One region of the Streptomyces sp. NPDC003456 genome, then DNA from elsewhere that is predicted to be linked to it. Evidence: riboswitches for the same ligand, from Rfam matches in the RefSeq annotation. Region 1 holds a riboswitch; each other region holds the start of a gene.
The links. Region 1 has a riboswitch for thiamine pyrophosphate ahead of ACFYWG_RS20665 (thiamine ABC transporter substrate binding subunit). Riboswitches for the same ligand answer to the same signal wherever they lie in the genome.

Region 1 (6,596 bases):
AGCGCGACGGCGGCCAGCGAACCGACCAGCACGGCGATGGCGGTGGCGGCGACGGCGTACGACAGGGAGTTGCCGACCGCCTCGATCGGCGGGACCAGGAACATGCCGCCGTCCTGGCGGGTCAGCGCCCGGTAGTAGCCGAACCCGGGGGCGTCCAGGGAGCGCTGCACCAGCACGGCCAGCGGCAGCACGATCAGCACGGCGACGGTGGCGAGCACCGCGCCCAGCAGCGACCACTGACCGGCGCCGCGCGGCCGGCGCGCGGTCACCGCCGCGTCCACGAGCCGCAGGGCCGTCTCCCGCCGCCGCACGGTCCAGGCGTGCAGGGCGAGGATCGCGCCCACCGCGGCGAACTGGATCAGGGTCAGCACGGCCGCCGTGGACAGGTCGAAGATCTCCGACGTCTGCCGGTAGATCTCCACCTCCAGGGTCGAGAAGGTGGGCCCGCCGAGGATCTGGACGACGCCGAAGGAGGTGAAGGTGAACAGGAAGACCATCAGCGCGGCAGCGGCCACGGCCGGGCCGAGGGCGGGCAGGGTCACCTTCCGCCAGGCCGCCGACGGAGAGGCGCCGAGCATCCGCGCGGCCTCCTCCTGCCGGGGATCGAGCTGTGCCCAGAGCCCGCCCACGGTCCGGACCACGACGGCGTAGTTGAAGAACACGTGGGCGAGCAGGATCGCCCACACGGTGGTGTCCAGCCGGACGCCCCACGCCTCGTCGAGCAGCCCGCCGCGCCCGGCCAGGGCCAGGAACGCCGTGCCGACGACGACCGTCGGCAGCACGAACGGGACGGTGACCACCGCCCGCAGCACCTGCTTGCCCGGGAAGTCGAAGCGCGCGAAGACGTACGCGCCGGGGAGCGCGATCAGCAGCGTCAGCGCCGTGGAGACCAGCGCCTGCCAGGTGGTGAACCACAGCACGTGCCGCACGTCGGACTGCCCCAGCACCTCCCCGATCCGCCCGGGGTGCCAGGCCCCGTCGGCCCGCAGACCGCGCGCGACGATCGCGGCGACGGGGTAGGCGAAGAAGACCGCGAAGAACGCGACGGGCACGGCCAGCAGACCGAACCGCGCCGCCGCGCCCCGCCTGCGGGCGGCTACTTCAGTACGAGCGAGGTCCACGACTTGACCCACTGGTCGCGGTGCTCGGCGATCTTCGCCGGGTCCATGGTCTGCGGGTCCTTCGCCTGCGGCCCGAACTTCGCGAACTCCGGCGGCACCTGGGCGTCCTCGCGCACCGGGTAGACGAACATGTTCAGCGGCATGTCCTCCTGGAACCGCTTGCCCACGAGGAAGTCGAGGAGCGCCTTGCCGCCCTCGGTGTTCCGGGCGTTGCTGAGCAGTCCCGCGTACTCGACCTGCCGGAAGCAGGTGCCCTCGGCGACGCCGGTGGGGGCGGTGTCCGGCCTGGGGTCGGCGAAGACGACCTCGGCGGGCGGGGAGGAGGCGTAGGAGACGACGAGCGGCCGGTCGCCCTTGGCCTTCTTCCCGCCGGCCGAACCGGAGAACTCCTCGTTGTAGGCCTGCTCCCAGCCGTCGACGACCTTGACGCCGTTGGCCTTGAGCTTCTTCCAGTAGCTCTCCCAGCCCTGGTCGCCGTACTTCGCCGCGGTGCCGAGCAGGAAGCCGAGACCGGGCGAGGACGAGGAGGCGTTCTCGGTGACCAGCAGGTCCTTGTACCGGGGGTCCGTCAGGTCGTCGAGGGTCCGCGGCGGCTGGAGCTTGCGGTCGGCGAAGTACTTCTTGTCGTAGTTGACGCACACGTCACCGGTGTCGACGGGTGTCACCCGGTGCTTGTCCTGGTCGGCGCGGTACTCGGCCTTGACGCGGTCCGAGCCCTTCGGCTCGTACGGCTGGAACAGGCCGTTGTCGAGGGCGCGGGAGAGCAGGGTGTTGTCGACGCCGAAGAAGACGTCGCCCTGCGGGTTGTCCTTGGTGAGGATCGCCTTGTTGACGGCCTGCCCGGCGTCGCCGTCCTCCAGGACCCTGACCTTGTAGCCCGACTCCTTCTCGAAGGCCGCGACGACCTCCTTGGAGGCGGCCCACGAGTCGTGGCTGACGAGCGTGACGGTCTTGGAGTCGCCCGACCCCTGACCGGCGTCGGACGACCCGCACGCCGCGAGCGTGCCGGCCAGGCTCAGCCCGACGACCGCGGCCGTCAGGCGCTGTGCGTTGATGCTCACTGGATTCCTCCTGGAGTGACCAGGAGAAGACGCGGCCCTGCCCGGGACTTCCGTGGTCCCGGGCAGGGCGCAACAGCTCGAGTGGTGACCGATCTCCCTACCCAGAATGACCTGGGCCAGGTTCGGAGGGTCTGCGGCCGTGCCGCACTCTCAGCGCTGTGGCGCTCCCCTGTCGGAATATGCAGATGTGGATACGGCGATCAGACTACCGTTCGGTGGCCGCGAGCTGACCACACGCCCCGTCGATCTCCTGACCACGGGTGTCCCGGATCGTCACCGGCACACCGTGGGCGGCGATGGCCTCCACGAACGCCTTCTCGTCCTCGGGCCGGGAGGCCGTCCACTTGGAGCCGGGCGTCGGGTTCAGCGGGATCAGGTTGACGTGCACCGGCTTGCCCCTGAGGAGCCGGCCGAGCCGGTCACCGCGCCAGGCCTGGTCGTTGATGTCGCGGATCAGCGCGTACTCGATGGACAGCCGCCGACCGGACTTGGCGCTGTACTCGAACCCGGCGTCCAGCACCTCGCGCACCTTCCACCGGGTGTTGACCGGCACGAGGGTGTCGCGCAGTTCGTCGTCGGGGGCGTGCAGGGAGATCGCCAGCCGGCACTTGAAGCCCTCGTCGGCGAAGCGGTGGATGGCCGGGACGAGACCGACGGTGGAGACGGTGATGCCGCGCTGCGACAGCCCGAGCCCGTCCGGCTCGGGGTCGGTGAGGCGGCGGACGGCCCCGACGACCCGGTTGTAGTTCGCGAGCGGCTCGCCCATGCCCATGAAGACGATGTTGCTGAGGCGCGCGGGTCCGCCGGGGACCTCGCCGTCGCGCAGGGCCCGCATGCCGTCGACGATCTGGTGCACGATCTCGGCGGTGGAGAGGTTCCGGTCGAGACCGGCCTGCCCGGTGGCGCAGAACGGGCAGTTCATGCCGCACCCGGCCTGCGAGCTGATGCACATGGTCACCCGGTCCGGGTAGCGCATCAGCACGGACTCGACGAGCGTCCCGTCGAACAGCCGCCACAGGGTCTTGCGGGTGGTGCCCTGGTCGGTGGACAGGTGCCGCACGACCGTCATCAGCTCGGGCAGCAGGGCCTCCTGCAGCCGCGTGCGGCTGCCGGCGGGGATGTCGGTCCACTGCTCCGGGTCGTGCGCGTACCGCGCGAAGTAGTGCTGCGAGAGCTGCTTGGCGCGAAACGGCTTCTCCCCGACCGCGGCGACGGCCTCCTTGCGCTCGGCAGGAGTGAGATCGGCAAGATGCCGCGGCGGCTTCTTGGCTCCGCGGGGGGCGACGAAAGTGAGTTCTCCGGGTGCAGGCATAACCCATCCAGTGTGGCAGATCATCGCCGGGAGCCCAGGCCGGAGCGGGGTGGGGGTGGTCACCTGTGGGTGCCGACTGTCGGCGTTGGTCGGCCTCGGACGGCCCAGGGACGGCCCAGGGGGCACGGTTTCGTCAACACGACGAAATAGCTCCACGCCCCTGAGCGGTGATCACAACGAATCAGCCCCCATGAGTGCTGTCTGATAGCTCTGCGCGACGTTGTCACACGGTTGGACACTCAGCGTTGCTACCTACTGCAGCGACCAAAGCTGCGCGGGGGACGCAGTTGACGTCTGGCTCCAGCGGGCAATTACGGATCCATCAGCTGCCATCAGGAATTAGCGCTAGGCGCTCTTCCTTCTCCCACGAGCGGAGCACGGCATACATTTGCGTTGTAGCGAAACACTGCGAGTCGAAACTAAGGCGGAGCATCTTTTCGATAACTTCCCTGCCGTGCGTTGTTGAACGTCGACGAATGGCAGCATCAAAGTCGAGCAGTGAAGTCAGATCGTGCCCACAGGAGATTTCTGTATCCGGTGACTCAGCGCTCGCTAGAGCAATTGAAAGTAGCGTATTTGAATCGAGGTCTCTATCCGCTATCAACTCCTCTACACATGATTCAAGGTTGAACGTCCCATCTCTTTCAATGAACTCGCCAGCATTGAGTGACTTGAAGCCGATCTTTCCTCCATTTTGGACACTCCAGAGGCGCAACTTCCCTATGAGCGACGAGTGCCCGAGGAGTCTCTCCCTAGTTCGCTGTATTTCCCTGTCATCCGCCTCGCGTTCATACAGCTCTGCATAGAAATGACCGAAAGCTGGCGATGCGCAGATCATGACCTCAGTGTCATGATGATCGACTGGGAACACGTTCTTCGTTACTGGACTCCCCAGAAGGCGATCAAAGTCCGCATCGCAGATCCCTAGCACTCCGGTGATTCCGCGGCTCGTCACCAGTCCCATAGCCGCGAGCAGATGAGACTTGCCCTTACAGTGAATAACTCTCGCTTGCGGCGAGGGGATGAAAAGTCTTCGAAAGAGGCGAGTATCCGTCGCTCCTTCCACCAGAACGATGGGTCCTGTCATTCCAGAACGGAGCATGCCAACTTCATTAGCGATGCGCACCGGATTACTCTGATGCTGCTGCAGAGCCATCTACTCACCGTCACTAAGCTCGACCGTCAGATCCCAGCGATCATTGATGATCGAAGGGCTATGAGTGGCGACCAAGAACTTGAGTCTGGCTAGCTCTGCAATTTTTAGCAGATCCGGGATGAAGTCATTCTGCCAGGACACATGCAGGGAAAGTTCTGGCTCGTCAATAAGCACCAGCGTTCCAACCTGCTCCCTAAAGAGGAGGCCATAAGTCAGGACGAGCTCTTGTTGCTCACCCGAGCTTAGCGACTCAAGGCTAAGCGGGTGCCCCTGGGTTGAGACGACGCGAAACCCCTGCTCGCGGTCCACGAAAAGGCGCTTGCGGCGAAACTTTGCGTTAATTACCTGCAGGAAGAGCTCGATCTTCTCTGCAATCTCGTCAAGCTGAGACAGCTTGTTCCGAACATCCGCCAGGTACAGGTTCAATACGCGCAGCTCTCCATCATCCAACTCCCTCTGCGGCAACTGTAGTTCTGCATCTCGATCCAGAAGGCCGGATTCTACGTATCGAATCCGCCTATCTGCCTCCTCATTGTAGCGCTTTCTAATCGAATCTTCCCCAGGAGTCTCAATATGGATAGCCGGGTCGAGCAGTCGCGCAGGGAAGGTACTATCAAGCTTCTGCGAGTAATTACTATACTCCGCCAGACTTTGTTGAATACGCATTGACAGGTCTCGCGCAAAAGTGCGTACCGTGGGAGTTGTTTGTGCCTCTCGAGGCTGCCGGAACCTCCCAGGCTTATCGTTAGCTCCGCTCGTCAGGCGCTCAGTGCGGATGAAGAATACAGGGAAATGTGCTGTCAGTGAACGCAACCATTCGGGGATCTTTGCGCGTGACGGCGTGCCAGCATACTGGCTAAGTCGATCGCCGTATCGATCAACTACCCCCATCAGGTCTAGCGCTTCCCCAGCTGTCATGTCGAACCATTCATTGGCTCCCGTTCGATTCAGCTCGGGAATGATGTCTTCGACGAGGTCTCTCGGAATTCCGAGGTCGGCCGCAGTATGCCCCAAGGTCCAAGGCGGATGGACCACACGATCGTCATCCCCGAGCAAGCGGAAGTCCAGAGATGCCTTTGCCTCTACTCCCCCACTTCTTCGCGAAACAACCAGCGTTTGGCCATTCGAAAACTTCGCATGCAGCCTAGAGAAGTGGACCGAGCGTAGCAGTGTAAATCTTCGATTCGAGAGAGAGTCGATTATCTTCAACACTGTCGTCTTGCCCACTCCGTTCGCACCATGAAGGAGAGTCAATCCGTCAATCGTGTTGAACTGAATAACATGCGTAAATTCATCGAAGAGGTCTTCGATGCGCAGCTCGTACAGGTCCATACACCGAGGGTAGCCGTTGAGGACCATGGCCAGGGCGATTTCGCCTCAGGTCAGCCCTGGCGCTTCAGCCGGTTGGCAGCGGACGTCAGCAGCTTCAACACTGCCGTGGGTTGAGTCTGCCGAACGTCCAGGTCGGCGGAGCGGCTTTGGGCTGGAGCTGCTTTGGGGCGAGTGATCATGGCCCCGTAAGCTTCCGGCGCGTCGGGCAGTCTGTGGACCTGCCCGCTAAAGCACGACGTTGGGGCCATGATCTTAGAGGCTCGCCCTAAAGTGGCTGCCTAAAGCCGTGGAGCCGACCGCCCCAGCCACAGAGGTTTTCTCCCCCACGAGGTGCCCGCAGTCGCCGAGCGCGCCGCCGGGCGCGGCCAGCCGGGGCGCAGACAGGAGGCAGGCCGCGCCGCAGAGGCGGCGCGCGCCCGCGCCGTGCGCGGGCCTTGATGAAGTAGGGAAAGTTGTACCGCACCCATGATCGAGTCGCTCGATCGTGGCCTGTCGGCTCCCCGCTCGTCTCGGCTACCGTTCCTTGCATGCCTTCTGCACTGGACACGCCTCAGGGAGCGGCCGAACTCGCCGAGTCTCTGCTTCCCCAGCTCGGCAATCGTTGGCTTCACACT
Region 2 (6,596 bases), on a different contig from region 1:
CGGATCCGCCGGATGGAGCCGGTGACGGAGCGCCAGGAGTACGCGCTGGGCGCGGTGTGCGCGGCGATCCCCCTCACGCTGGGCAGCACGGCCGCGACCATCGCCATTTCACTGCCCGCTCACCAAGAGCACCGGCTGCTGCCCGCGGCCCGGCAGTTGCAGGCCGAGATCGGCCGGATGCTCGGCTCGCTGGCGCTCTCTATCAGTATGTGAAAACTCACTCCTTGTGATCTGCTGTGTACGTTCAGCAAGATTCCTCCAGTGTCAGAGGTTTGTACCCGGCCAGTCGACGGCGAATGACGGGGTTATCCATGCGCGAGTCCGTGCAGGCAGAGGTCATGATGAGCTTTCTCGTGTCCGAGGAGCTCTCGTTCCGCATTCCGGTGGAATTGCGCTATGAGACCAGTGATCCCTATGCCGTCCGGTTGACGTTCCACTTGCCGGGCGATGCCCCGGTCACCTGGGCTTTCGGGCGGGAACTGCTGATCGACGGGGTCGGCCGGCCGTGCGGGGAGGGCGACGTACGGGTCACGCCCGTCGAACCCGACGCGCTGGGCGAGGTGCTGATCCGGCTTCAGGTCGGCGGCGATCAGGCCCTCTTCCGCTCCTCGACAGCCCCGCTGGTGGCCTTCCTCGACCGCACCGACAAGCTGGTGCCGCTGGGGCAGGAGGGCTCGCTCGCCGACTTCGACGCGCATCTCGACGAGGCGCTGGACCGCATCCTCGCCGAGCAGGGCGCCGGCTGACCGAGCGTCCGCGCGGCACGGTGGAGTAACGCTTCGCCGGGGGCCGCCGGCGAAGCGGGAACGCTGTTGCCCGGTGCCGTGGTGACGGGCGACTCGGTGGCGCCACGCGGCAAGAGGCCGGACTGCCGTCGGCGAAGCGCCCCAAGCCGCGCCTGCGTCAGCGCTCGCGTCTTCGGTCCCTGCCCCTGAAGGGCACCGTCAGCGCTTGCGGCGTCGGCCCCTGCCTCCGCGCGCCGGTGCGGTCGCGGCCTCCGTGGCGGGTTGTGGTTCCGGGCGGTCCGCGGAGACCACGAGGGCTGCCAAGGCCGTGGTGACCGGCACCGAGGCGACCAGGCCGATCGAGCCGACCAGCGTGCGCACGATCTCCTCGGCGACCAGTTCGCTGTTCGCGACCGTCCCCACACTGCTCTGCGCGATGGAGAACAGCAGCAGCAACGGCAGCGCGGCACCCGCGTAGGCGAGGACGAGCGTGTTGACGACCGACGCGATGTGGTCGCGGCCGATCCGGATGCCCGCGCGGTACAGCCCGCGCCAGCCCATCGTCGGGTTGGCCTCGTGCAGCTCCCATACCGCCGAGGTCTGGGTGACCGTCACGTCGTCGAGCACGCCGAGCGAGCCGATGATGATGCCGGCGAGCAGCAGACCGCTCATGTCGATCGTCGGGTAGAGGCCGTGGATGAGGCCGGTGTTGTCGTCGGTGTTGCCGGTGAGGGCCGCCCAGTCGATGAACACCGAGCCCAGGAAGCCGATCAGCAGCAGCGAGATGAGGGTGCCGAGCACCGCCACCGAGGTCCGCGCGGACAGGCCGTGGCACAGGTACAGGGCGATGAGCATGATCGCGCTCGAACCCACCACCGCCACCAGCAGCGGGTTCGAGCCCTGCAGGATCGCGGGCAGGATGAAGAAGTTCAGCACCATGAAGCTGATGGCCAGCGAGATGAGGGCCATCAGCCCCCGCAGGCGCCCGACGACCACCACGGCGACCGCGAAGATGCCGGCGAGCAGGCTCAGAGGCAGCCGGCGGTCGACGTCCGTGACCGAGTACTGCAGGTCCTTCGGTGCGGAGGGCTCGTAGGCGACCACGACCCCCTGGCCCTCGCTCAACTGGCGGGACTGGTCGGGCTGGACGATCTCCGTGAACGTGCGGCCCTTGTCCTGGCCGGTGTCGATCCGGATCGTCGCCTTCTTGCAGGTGCCCGCCTCCTGCTGCACCGCGGAGGACCCCTCGGCGGTGGAGGTGTCGCCGGTCGGCGGGACACCCTGCGCCCCGGCCTCCTTGCAGCTCACCTCCACGACCTCGGTGACCGTGGCCTGCTGGGTCTGCCGGTCGAACCCGACTCCCGTGCGCTCGTGCGGCGGCGCACCGCCCGGCCAGAGAACGGCCAGTCCGACCAGGACGGCCGCGGCGAAGGGGATCAGGACCGCGGCGATGACCTTGCGCAGGTGCTGCGAGACGGGTGCGGCCGGACCGTGGCTGTGCGAGTGCCCGTGTCCGCCTCCCGGAACGGGACCGTCGCCGTGACCGCCGTGACCGCCCCCGTGGCCATGTCCGCTGCCCTGCCCGCCATTCTGGTCGCGGCCTGCGCCTTGTCCGCTGCCGGGTCCACCGTCACGTCCGCGACCCTGTCCGCTGCCGGGCCCGCCGTCGTGTCCACTGCCGTACCCGCCACCGTGCCCGCCACCGTGGTCGTGCCCGCCGTTGTGGCCTGCGCCGTGATCGTGGCCGCTGCCGGAACCGCGGCCGTCCCCGGGACCGTTCCCGAAGCCGTGGCGGAAGCCCGGAGCCCGTCCGCCGCTGGGTTCCGCGCCTGACCCCCGCTCATCGCGCGGCCCCTGCCCGAAGGCGCTGGACGGACCCTGGTTCTGCCAGTCACCCCGGGCGGGCCCCGGCCGCTGAGCCGGGGCGGAACCGCGCCCTTGCCCCACGACCGGCCCGTGTCCGGTGCCGGAGGCGAAGCCGTGGTCATCTCCCCGGCCGTTGCCGTTGCCGTTGCCGTTGCCGGCGCCGACGCCGGGGCCGCGGGGCGGCTCGGGCGGTGAATAGGGGGAGCGATGCGAGGTGGTCACCGACCGATCATCGCAAGAACGAGAGGGGCCCTCTGGTCACCGCGCCAGAATTGCCGCTAGCGTGGAGTCACCTTTTGTACACGCGGGAGCTCGGAGCACCGGGCTGAGAGGGCGCTGACCTTCGTCCCAGCGATGTTTCACATGAAACATCACCGAAGTCGAGTGATGTTTCCCACGGAACGTCGGAGGACGGAAGCCGCTGCGTCGACCGCCGAACCTGTTACCGGGTAATGCCGGCGTAGGGAGTAGGTCTCATGACCAACAAGGACGCACGCACGCCTGCCTCCGTTCGGGACGCACAGTCCGACGAGGCCGGGAAGTCCATCGGCTGGCACAAGGCGTACATCGAGGGCAGCCGCCCCGACCTGCGCGTGCCGGTCCGTCAGGTGCACCTCACCAACGGGCGGTCGGTCACGCTGTACGACACCTCCGGGCCATACACCGATCCGCTCGTCGAGACCGATGTCCGCAGGGGCTTGGCGCCGCTGCGTGAGAACTGGATCGTTGCCCGCGGCGACACCGAGGAGTACGCGGGCCGCCCCGTCCGTCCCGAGGACGACGGCATCAAGCACACCTCACCGCGCGGCGGTCTCCGCAACCTCGACGCCGTCTTCCCCGGACGCCCGCGCCAGCCGCGCCGCAGCCGGGACGGCAAGGCGGTCACCCAGCTCGCGTACGCGCGGCGAGGCGAGATCACCCCGGAGATGGAGTACGTGGCCCTCCGGGAGAACGTCTCTCCCGAGGTCGTGCGGGACGAGATCGCGGCGGGCCGCGCGGTGCTGCCGGCCAACGTCAACCACCCGGAGATCGAGCCGATGATCATCGGCAAGAGGTTCCTGGTGAAGGTCAACGCCAACATCGGCAACTCGGCCGTGACGTCCTCCATCGAGGAGGAGGTCGAGAAGATGACCTGGGCGACCCGCTGGGGCGCCGACACGGTCATGGACCTGTCCACCGGCCGCAACATCCACACCACGCGCGAGTGGGTGCTGCGCAACTCCCCCGTCCCCATCGGCACGGTGCCCCTCTACCAGGCCCTCGAGAAGGTCGACGGCCGGGCCGAGGAGCTGACCTGGGAGATCTACAAGGACACGGTCATCGAACAGGCCGAGCAGGGCGTGGACTACATGACCGTGCACGCGGGCGTGCGCCTCGCCTACGTGCCGCTCACCGCGAACCGCAAGACGGGCATCGTCTCCCGTGGAGGCTCGATCATGGCGGCCTGGTGCCTGGCGCACCACAAGGAATCGTTCCTGTACGAGAACTTCGAGGAGCTCTGCGAGATCCTCGCCGCGTACGACGTCACTTACTCGCTCGGCGACGGCCTCCGGCCCGGCTCCATCGCCGACGCCAACGACGAGGCGCAGTTCGCGGAGTTGAGGACGCTCGGGGAACTCAACCGGATCGCGAAGCGTTTCCACGTACAGACCATGATCGAGGGCCCGGGCCACGTCCCGATGCACAAGATCAAGGAGAACATCGACCTTCAGCAGGAGATCTGCGATGAAGCCCCGTTCTATACGCTCGGCCCGCTGACCACCGACGTCGCGCCCGCATACGACCACATCACCTCGGGCATCGGCGCCGCGATGATCGCCTGGTGGGGCACGGCGATGCTCTGTTACGTCACGCCCAAGGAGCACCTGGGCCTGCCGAACCGGGACGACGTGAAGACCGGCGTGATCACGTACAAGATCGCCGCGCACGCCGCGGACCTGGCCAAGGGGCACCCGGGCGCGCAGGAGTGGGACGACGCCCTGTCCGACGCCCGCTTCGAGTTCCGGTGGGAGGACCAGTTCAACCTGGCTCTCGACCCGGACACGGCACGGGAGTTCCACGACGAGACGCTCCCCGCGGAGCCGGCCAAGACGGCCCACTTCTGCTCGATGTGCGGTCCGAAGTTCTGCAGCATGAAGATCTCGCAGGACATCCGCCGGGAGCACGGCGGCAGCCGGAACGAGATCGAGGAGGGCATGGCCCAGAAGTCGAAGGAGTTCGCGGCGAGCGGGAACAGGGTGTACCTGCCGATCGCCGACTGACCTGCGGCTCGACCGGGTGCCCGGGCGGACGCGTCCGCCCGGCCGGGTGCCCGGTTCGCGCTTCCCCGTGGCCTCGCGGCCGGGGAGTGCGCGCCGTCGGGCGCCCGTCGGGGGGCGGGCGCCCGACACGGGACGCTGCTGCGCCGCACCGGGAAGGCCCTCGGCGACGCGCTAGTCCGGCTGGTGCTCCGGGCCCCCGAAGTCCGGGCTCGTGTAGTCCGGACTGCTGAAGCTCGGCCGTGAGCCGCGGCTGCCGTCGTCCGGGCTGGAGAAGCCCGGACGGTCGTAGCCGAGGTGCGGCATGCGGCTGACCGGCGCCGAGGGCGCGGGGTGGTGCAGCGCGGCTGCCGATCCAGGGTCGGCGAGCGCCTCCCGCAGGAACGGCAGGATGCCCCGCTCCAGCAGGGCTTCGCGCCATTCCTCCTTGGCCCGGTCGACCTCTGCGCGGAGCGCCCCGTACGGGCCCGTCTCGGCGGTCGGCTTGTTGCGCAGGGCGGTGAGCAGCAGGCCCACCGCCGCGACCAGGATGGCGACGGCCGTCACGGCGCCGAAGACCCAGCCGGTGGTGAGCATGGTCCGGGCGAATCCCTGCTCGGGGTCGATCATCCGCAGGATGTAGCCGACGAGCAGGAAGATCGCGGCGGCGGTGCCGGCCAGGACCGGTGCGAGGACGGCGACGACGGCGACGGCACCCGCGCCGGCGGTCTCGGCGGCGACCTCACCCACGGTGGCGGCGAGTCCGGCCCCGCCCGTGCCCGGTTCGGACGACCCGGAGTCGCGCACGGACGAGGTGGGGGACGGCGCCGGCTGGCGCAGTTCGTCGCGGAGCTTGACGTAGTGCTGGTACTCGGCCGACGCGGCGGCCGTGATGAGCGCGGTGGCGTTCAGCGCCATGGTGCGCAGCTGCTCGGAGTTGAGCCGCCGTCCGACGGCGGACAGTTCCGGACGGTGTGGGGCGGAGCGCAGCGCCTCATCGAGGATCCGCTCGTACTCCTGGCGGTCCTCGCTCAGCAGGTGCTGCGGAACGCTGTTCATGTGCATCCCCCGATGCTCCGTAGGGCTTGGGGCTCGGCATGCTGACGAGCCGTCGGGCAGAAACGGAGGGGAGCCTGCTACGGATAAGCCGATGGTAGAGCGGTGACGGTGTGCGGTGACAGGGGGTTTACCGAAATTGGCCCCTCGGCGGCAAGGGCCCCGGAGCGGCCGTCGCCGCCCCGGTGAACGGTCAGGTGGCCAGGGGGAGTTGCTGGACCAGCAGTTTCCCGGCCATCGTCACGCCGCCGTCCATCGCAATGGCCAGCCCGTCGGCGTAGACGTGCGGACCCTCGACGACGGGGTCGGTGGCCTCGTCGTCCTCCTCGGAGCCCGCCTCGCCCAGCAGGTACGGGATCGGGCTGTGGCCGTGGACGATGCGGGTGCCGCCGTACGTGTCGAGCAGGGAGCGCACGGCGTCGGCCCCGCCCTCGTCGCGGAAGGAGAACCGCTTGGTGAACTTGCGGAACAGGTCCCAGACCTCGTCCGCGTCGTTGCGCGTGAGCGTCTCGCGGACGGTGTCGTTGACCTCTTCGATGGAGCGGCCGTAGTCGAGGTAGGCGGTGGTGTCGGAGTGCACGAGCAGGTGTCCGTCCACCTCCTCGACGGCGTCGAGCCGGGCCATCCACTGCAGGTGGTGGTCCTGGAGGCGGTCCATGTCGGTCTTCTGGCCGCCGTTGAGCAGCCAGGCCGCCTGGAAGGTGGCGGTGCC
Region 3 (6,596 bases), on a different contig from region 1:
CCAGTCGCCCATCGGGTCGCCGGGCGGGTCGCCGCGCAGGGCGAGCATGTTGCGGATCCCGGCGTCCGCGTACTGGCCGATGATGTTGCGCAGGTCGGCCACCGAGTGGTCGACCGCGGTGAGGTGGGCGATCGGCGTGAGGGTGGTGTCGGAGGCGATCGCCTCGGTCGCCTTGACCGTCCCGGCGCGGGTGGAACCGCCCGCGCCGTAGGTCACGGAGACGAAGTCGGGCGCCACCGCCTCGACCCGGCGCAGCGCGTTCCACAGGTTCCGCTCGCCCTTCGGGGTCTTGGGCGCGTAGAACTCGAACGAGTACGTCGTCTTCCCGGTCGCGAGCATGTCGCGCACGGTGCGAGCGTGGTCCGATCTGACGGATGCGGTGCCGAGGGCCATACCGGCAGGTTAGCCAGGGGTGGTCGGTCCCCCAACCGGGCGCGGGGTTTTGCACCTCTTGTCCCCTTGTTGTCCATCCTCCTGTCCACCCCTTGGACAGGAGGAAGGCGGGATCAGCGCTCCCGCAGGCGCGTGGCGAACTCGGCCGCCGCCGCACCCGGGTCGCCCGCCTCGGTGATCGCCCGCACGACGACGACCCGCCGGGCGCCCGCGTCCAGGACCTGGTCGAGGTTGCCGAGGTCGATGCCGCCGATGGCGAACCAGGGGCGGTCGGTGCCGAGACCGGCCGTGTACCGGACGAGGTCCAGGCCGGGGGCGTGCCGGCCGGGCTTGGTGGGGGTCGGCCAGCAGGGGCCGGTGCAGAAGTAGTCCACGCCCTCCTGGCCGGCGGCCGCGGCGGCCTCCGGCTCGGCGTGGGTGGAGCGGCCGATCAGGACGTCGTCGCCCAGGATCGCGCGGGCCGCGGGGACCGGGAGGTCGCCCTGGCCCAGGTGCAGGACGTCGGCGCCGGCGGCGTGGGCGACGTCCGCCCGGTCGTTGACCGCGAGCAGCTTGCCGTGCCGGGCGCAGGCCTCGGCGAACACCTCCAGGTGCTCCAGTTCCTCGGCCGCCTCCATGCCCTTGTCGCGCAGCTGCACGATGTCGACGCCGCCGGCCAGTACGGCGTCCAGGAACGCGGGAAGGTCGCCCTGGCGCTTGCGGGCGTCGGTGCAGAGGTAGAGCCGGGCGTCGGCGAGCCGGGCCCGGGCGGTGGCGGCTGCGGAGGGTGCGGTGCCGGTCATACGAGTCCCCCTCGGTGTCGGTGGCGCGGGCCCCGCCCGCGCGCCCGTGCGGAGCATGCGGGGGCCGGGGGGCCCGGGTGGTCGGCGCGGGCGGCCTCGCCCGTACGCCGCGGGTGGGCGGGCGCGGCGCCCGGCCGGTCGGCGCGCGGGCGGTGCCGCGTGCGCGCCCGGTGCGTGCGGGCGGGAGGCCCGGGTGGGCCGGTGCGGTCCCGTCATCGGGGCGCCCTCGCCGCCGGGCGGTTCCCGGCCGTGCGGGCGCGTCCCGTCCGGGCCCGACCCGGGCACCTTACGCGCAGCCGGCCGGGCCGTCGGCAACCGGGCGGCCGTAGAGGGGTCCGCCCGCCCCGGCCGTGCATGCGCGCAGCCGGCGGGGTGCGCCCTCCCGGGCCCTGGCAGGACACGGCCGGATTCCGGGGGCCTTTGGGGCATGGCCCGCACCCGGGCGCCCGGAGAGGGCACGGCGGGTCCGCGCCGGCACCTGAGAAGGTCCGGCCGGAATCCAGCTGCCCGTAAGGAGACCCGGCCGGGATCCGCCGGCCGTCAAACGGCGCGGCCCGGTCCCGGGCCGTGACCCCGGGGGTCACGGCCCCGCACCGGGCTGCTGTTCAGGTCCGGTCCCGCTCACGCGACACCGGACGGTTCTCCCGTGGAGTCCGGGTCAGACCGCGAGCGCCTGGGCGCGGCGCTTCACCTCCGTGCCGCGATTCTCGCTGAGCGCCTGCGCCGGGGTGCCGGGCAGGCTGGGGTCGGGGGTGAAGAGCCACTCCAGCATCTCTTCGTCCGTGAAGCCGTCGTCCCGCAGGAGCGTCAGGGTGCCGGTGAGGCCCTTGACGACCTTGTCCCCGTCGATGAAGGCGGCGGGGACGTGCAGCGCGCGGTTCTCACCGCGGCGTACGGCGATGAGCTGGCCCTCCTTGACCAGCTGCCGCACACGCGTCACCTCGACGCCGAGCTGCTCGGCGATGTCGGGGAGGGTGAGCCAGGCGGGGACGAGAGCATCGATCTTTGCGTCAATCTCGGTCACGGGAACAAGCCTGCCATCCGCCACCGACAGTCGGAAGCCGACCCGGTCCACCCGGGCGGAACGGCCCGCTCCGCTCCGGCCGCGTCCTCAGGCCGTGGCGGCCTTCATCGGCCTGGCCGGGTCCGCCAGCAGCACCGGGTTCATCGGCGTGCCCGACTCGATCAGGCGGCGGCCCTGCGCCAGGTCCCGGGGGCGGCCGACCGCCAGCAGGGCGACCAGCCGCTCGCCCCGCAGCCAGCACACCGTCCAGGCCGGCCCGGACGGGTCGCCCCGCCACAGCAGCGCGTCGGCGGCCGCGTGGTGCCCGGCGTACTGCACGAACCGGCCGAACTGCTCGGACCAGAAGTACGGCACCGGGTCGTACACCGCGGGCGGTGCGCCCGAGGCGCGGCCGACGATGTTCGCGGCGACCGTGCGCGGCCCCTGCAGGGCGTTGTCCCAGTGGTGCACCAGCAGGCGCTCGCCGTAGCGGCCCGAGGGGAAGGAGGCGCAGTCGCCGACCGCGTACACGTCCGGTACGCCGGTGCGCAGGTGCGCGTCGGCGACGACCTCGCCGTGGGCGCCGAGGGCCACACCGGATCCGGACAGCCAGGCCGTGGCGGGTCGGGCGCCGATGCCCACCACCACCGCCTCCGCGGGCAGCCGCGAGCCGTCGTCCAGGACGACCGCGCCGGGCTCGACCCGCTGCACGCGCGCGTGGGTGCGCAGGGAGGCGCCCGCGTCGGCGTACCAGCGGGCCATCGGCGCGGCGACCTCGGGGGGCAGGGCGTCGGCGAGGGGACGGCCGGCGGCCTCCACGACGGTCACCGAGCAGCCGGCCTCGCGCGCGGCCGTGGCGAACTCCGCGCCGATCCAGCCCGCGCCGACGACCACGATCTCGTGCCGGGCGGCCAGCACCGGCCGCAGCCGCTCGGCGTCGTCCAGGGTGCGCAGCAGGTGCACACCGGGCACGTCCTGCGTGCCGGGCAGCCGGACCGGTTCGGCGCCGGTCGCGACGACCAGGACGTCGTAGGGCACCGGTCCCACCTCGGTGTCCAGTTCGTGGTCGCCGGGGCGCAGGCCCAGCACCTCGCAGCCGAGGCGCAGTCCGATGCCCAGGGCCTCGAAGTCCACGTCGAAGGCGGAGCCCTCGGCCTTGCCGAGCAGGACGGCCTTGGACAACGGCGGGCGGTCGTAGGGCTGGTGGGGTTCCGCGCCGATCAGGGTCACGGTGCCGGTGAAGCCCTGCTCGCGCAGGGCGACCGCGGTCTGCACCCCGGCCATGCCCGCGCCCGCCACGACCACGCGCCGCGGCGCGGACGGGCCTGGTTCCTGCGTCTGCTCGCTCACCTGATCACCATAGACACCTGACGCTTCGTCAGTCAGTGCTCGTGCGCCGTGACCTGCTCCACAACGCTCGTGCCGCTGCCCGGCCGGGACTCCCACTCCCAGGTCTCCTCCAGCCGCACCCGCCCGTCGGGCAGCTCCACGACCGTCGAGACGCAGTGCCCCGAGGCGGTGGTGCCGTCCCGCCGGAGCTGGACGTAGCGGAAGTCGAGCCTGTCACCCTCCCGGATACCCACGAGATGCCCGCGTACGACGTCCCCGCCCGCGTAGTCGGCCCAGACCTGGCCCTCCCGCTCGTGGTAGGTGAACCGGGTGGACGTCCCGACCTGGCCGGGTGCCTGGTCGGCGACCGGGGCGAGGACGAGACCGTCGAGGGATCGGGCCATGCGCGGAGGCTCCCTTACTGCGGGGTGCGGGATCGGGCTAGGGTGGCCAACGTAGAGCACTCGCGGGAGCCCGGACGCACCGGGCTGAGAGGGAGGCTGGCGGCCTCCGACCGTACGAACCTGATCCGGGTCATGCCGGCGAAGGGAGGGGCTGGACGCCCATGTCGCGCACGTCCACCACACCGGACGTCCTCGTCGTCGGGGGCGGGATCATCGGCCTGGTCACGGCCTGGCGGGCCGCGCAGCGCGGGTTCACCACGGCCCTGGTGGATCCCGAACCCGGCGGCGGGGCCGCCCAGGTCGCCGCCGGGATGCTGGCCGCCGTCACGGAACTGCACTACGGCGAGCAGACCCTGCTGGGGCTGAACCTCGCCTCCGCCCGCCGCTATCCGGACTTCGCGGCCGAGCTGACCGAACTGACCGGGCACGACCTCGGCTACCGCCGCTGCGGCACCCTGGCCGTCGCCCTCGACGCCGACGACCGGGCGCACCTGCGTGAACTGCACGCCCTCCAGCAGCGGTCGGGGCTGGACTCGCAGTGGCTGTCGGGTCGCGAGTGCCGCCGGCTGGAGCCGATGCTCGCGCCGGGGGTGCGCGGCGGGCTGCGGGTCGACGGCGACCACCAGATCGACCCCCGGCGCCTGGCCGGGGCGCTGGTCGCCGCGTGCGAGCGGGCCGGGGTGGCCCTGCACCGCGCCTGGGCCGAGCGGCTCACCGTCGTACGGGAGCGGGCCGCGGGTGTGGTCACCGACGACGGGACCGCGCTGGGCGCGGGGCGGGTGGTGCTGGCCGGGGGCAGCCTCAGCGGCCGGCTCGCGGGCGTCCCGGACGAGGTGCTGCCGCCCGTACGGCCCGTGAAGGGCCAGGTCGTGCGGCTGACCATGCCGGCGCGGCACGGGCCGTTCCTGAGCCGCACCGTGCGCGCGGTCGTGCGCGGCAGCCACGTCTACCTCGTGCCGCGCGAGAGCGGCGAGCTGGTGATCGGGGCGACCAGCGAGGAGCTGGGCTGGGACACCACCGTCACCGCGGGCGGCGTCTACGAGCTGCTGCGCGACGCCCACGAGCTGGTGCCGGGCATCACCGAACTGCCGCTGACCGAGACCCGGGCCGGGCTGCGCCCCGCCTCCCCGGACAACGCCCCGCTGCTCGGCCCGACGGCTCTCAACGGACTGCTGCTGGCCACCGGCCACCACCGCAACGGCGTGCTGCTCACACCGGTGACCGGGGACGTCCTGGCGCACGCCCTGACCACGGGCGAACTGCCCGCCGAGGCCCGCCCCTTCACCCCCGAGCGCTTCCGCACCGCCCCCGCACTCACGGAGCAGCCCGCATGAACATCTCCGTCAACGGCGAGCCCCGCCGCGTCCGGCCCGGCACGGCCCTCGACGCCGTCGTGAGGTCCCTCACCACCTCGCCCTCGGGGGTGGCCGCCGCCCTCAACGAAACCGTCGTCCCGCGCACGCAGTGGACCGCCACGCCGCTGTCCGAGGGGGACCGCGTGGAAGTCCTCACCGCCGTCCAGGGAGGCTGACCATGGCCGACGATCCGTTCGTCCTCGGGGGCACGTCCTTCACCTCCCGCCTGATCATGGGGACCGGCGGGGCGCCCAGCCTCGACGTGCTGGAGCGCTCCCTGATCGCCTCCGGCACGGAGCTGACGACGGTGGCGATGCGCCGGGTGGACGCCTCCGTGCACGGCTCGGTGCTGTCCGTCCTGGACCGGCTCGGCATCAGGGTGCTGCCCAACACGGCGGGCTGCTTCACCGCCGGCGAGGCCGTCCTCACCGCCCGCCTCGCGCGCGAGGCCCTCGGCACGGACCTGGTCAAACTGGAGGTCATCGCCGACGAGCGCACCCTGCTGCCGGACCCGATCGAGCTGCTGGACGCGGCCGAGACACTGGTCGACGACGGTTTCACGGTGCTGCCGTACACCAACGACGACCCGGTGCTCGCGCGGAAGCTGGAGGACGTGGGCTGCGCGGCGGTCATGCCGCTCGGCTCGCCGATCGGGTCGGGACTGGGCATCCGCAACCCGCACAACTTCGAGCTGATCGTGGAGCACGCGCGCGTGCCGGTGATCCTCGACGCGGGCGCCGGGACGGCGTCGGACGCGGCGCTGGCGATGGAGCTGGGGTGCGCGGGCGTGATGCTGGCCTCGGCGGTGACGCGGGCGCAGGAGCCGGTGCTGATGGCCGACGCGATGCGGCACGCCGTGGAGGCGGGCCGGCTGGCCCACCGGGCGGGCCGGATCCCGCGGCGGCACTTCGCCCGGGCCTCGTCGCCGGCCGGCGGCATGGCCGCCCTGGACCCCGAACGCCCCGCGTTCGGGTAGGGGCGCGCGCGGCCCCGGGGCACGTCACAGGTCCGCTGCAGTACCGCTGCGAAAACGGCCGAGGAGACGGGCCTGTCGGTCACGGCTCGTACACTCGCCTGCGTGGACACGACCCTTCAGGACCCCTTGGTCGGGCAGGTGCTCGACGGCCGGTACCGCGTCGACGCGCGGATCGCGGTCGGCGGGATGGCCACGGTCTACCGGGCCGTGGACACCCGCCTCGACCGGATCCTCGCGCTCAAGGTGATGCACCCCTCGCTCGCGGTCGACGCCTCGTTCGTCGAGCGCTTCATCCGCGAGGCCAAGTCGGTGGCCCGGTTGTCCCACCCGAACGTGGTGCAGGTCTTCGACCAG

Region 2: it holds a riboswitch for thiamine pyrophosphate, as region 1 does, so the genes downstream of both, thiC (phosphomethylpyrimidine synthase ThiC) here and ACFYWG_RS20665 (thiamine ABC transporter substrate binding subunit) in region 1, are expected to answer to the same signal.
Region 3: it holds a riboswitch for thiamine pyrophosphate, as region 1 does, so the genes downstream of both, thiO (glycine oxidase ThiO) here and ACFYWG_RS20665 (thiamine ABC transporter substrate binding subunit) in region 1, are expected to answer to the same signal.

The regions. Positions count from the first base shown of each region.
Region 1 is NZ_JBIAOK010000004.1:984,565-991,160, reverse strand. Features, by position in the region: gene ACFYWG_RS20670 (ABC transporter permease) at 1-1,121, opposite strand, end outside; gene ACFYWG_RS20665 (thiamine ABC transporter substrate binding subunit) at 1,097-2,182, opposite strand; TPP riboswitch at 2,259-2,363, opposite strand; gene rlmN (23S rRNA (adenine(2503)-C(2))-methyltransferase RlmN) at 2,388-3,494, opposite strand; gene ACFYWG_RS20655 (DUF4435 domain-containing protein) at 3,817-4,650, opposite strand; gene ACFYWG_RS20650 (AAA family ATPase) at 4,651-5,982, opposite strand; gene ACFYWG_RS20645 (HD domain-containing protein) at 6,510-6,596, shown strand, end outside.
Region 2 is NZ_JBIAOK010000006.1:465,119-471,714, forward strand. Features, by position in the region: gene ACFYWG_RS26470 (IclR family transcriptional regulator) at 1-213, shown strand, start outside; gene ACFYWG_RS26475 (SsgA family sporulation/cell division regulator) at 312-746, shown strand; gene ACFYWG_RS26480 (YibE/F family protein) at 945-2,813, opposite strand; TPP riboswitch at 2,886-3,075, shown strand; gene thiC (phosphomethylpyrimidine synthase ThiC) at 3,068-4,852, shown strand; gene ACFYWG_RS26490 (hypothetical protein) at 5,024-5,893, opposite strand; gene ACFYWG_RS26495 (metallophosphoesterase family protein) at 6,078-6,596, opposite strand, start outside.
Region 3 is NZ_JBIAOK010000003.1:959,183-965,778, reverse strand. Features, by position in the region: gene metF (methylenetetrahydrofolate reductase [NAD(P)H]) at 1-393, opposite strand, end outside; gene thiE (thiamine phosphate synthase) at 507-1,175, opposite strand; gene ACFYWG_RS15275 (Rv2175c family DNA-binding protein) at 1,834-2,199, opposite strand; gene ACFYWG_RS15270 (NAD(P)/FAD-dependent oxidoreductase) at 2,287-3,528, opposite strand; gene ACFYWG_RS15265 (hypothetical protein) at 3,561-3,911, opposite strand; TPP riboswitch at 3,964-4,075, shown strand; gene thiO (glycine oxidase ThiO) at 4,073-5,245, shown strand; gene thiS (sulfur carrier protein ThiS) at 5,242-5,442, shown strand; gene ACFYWG_RS15250 (thiazole synthase) at 5,445-6,242, shown strand; gene pknB (Stk1 family PASTA domain-containing Ser/Thr kinase) at 6,345-6,596, shown strand, end outside.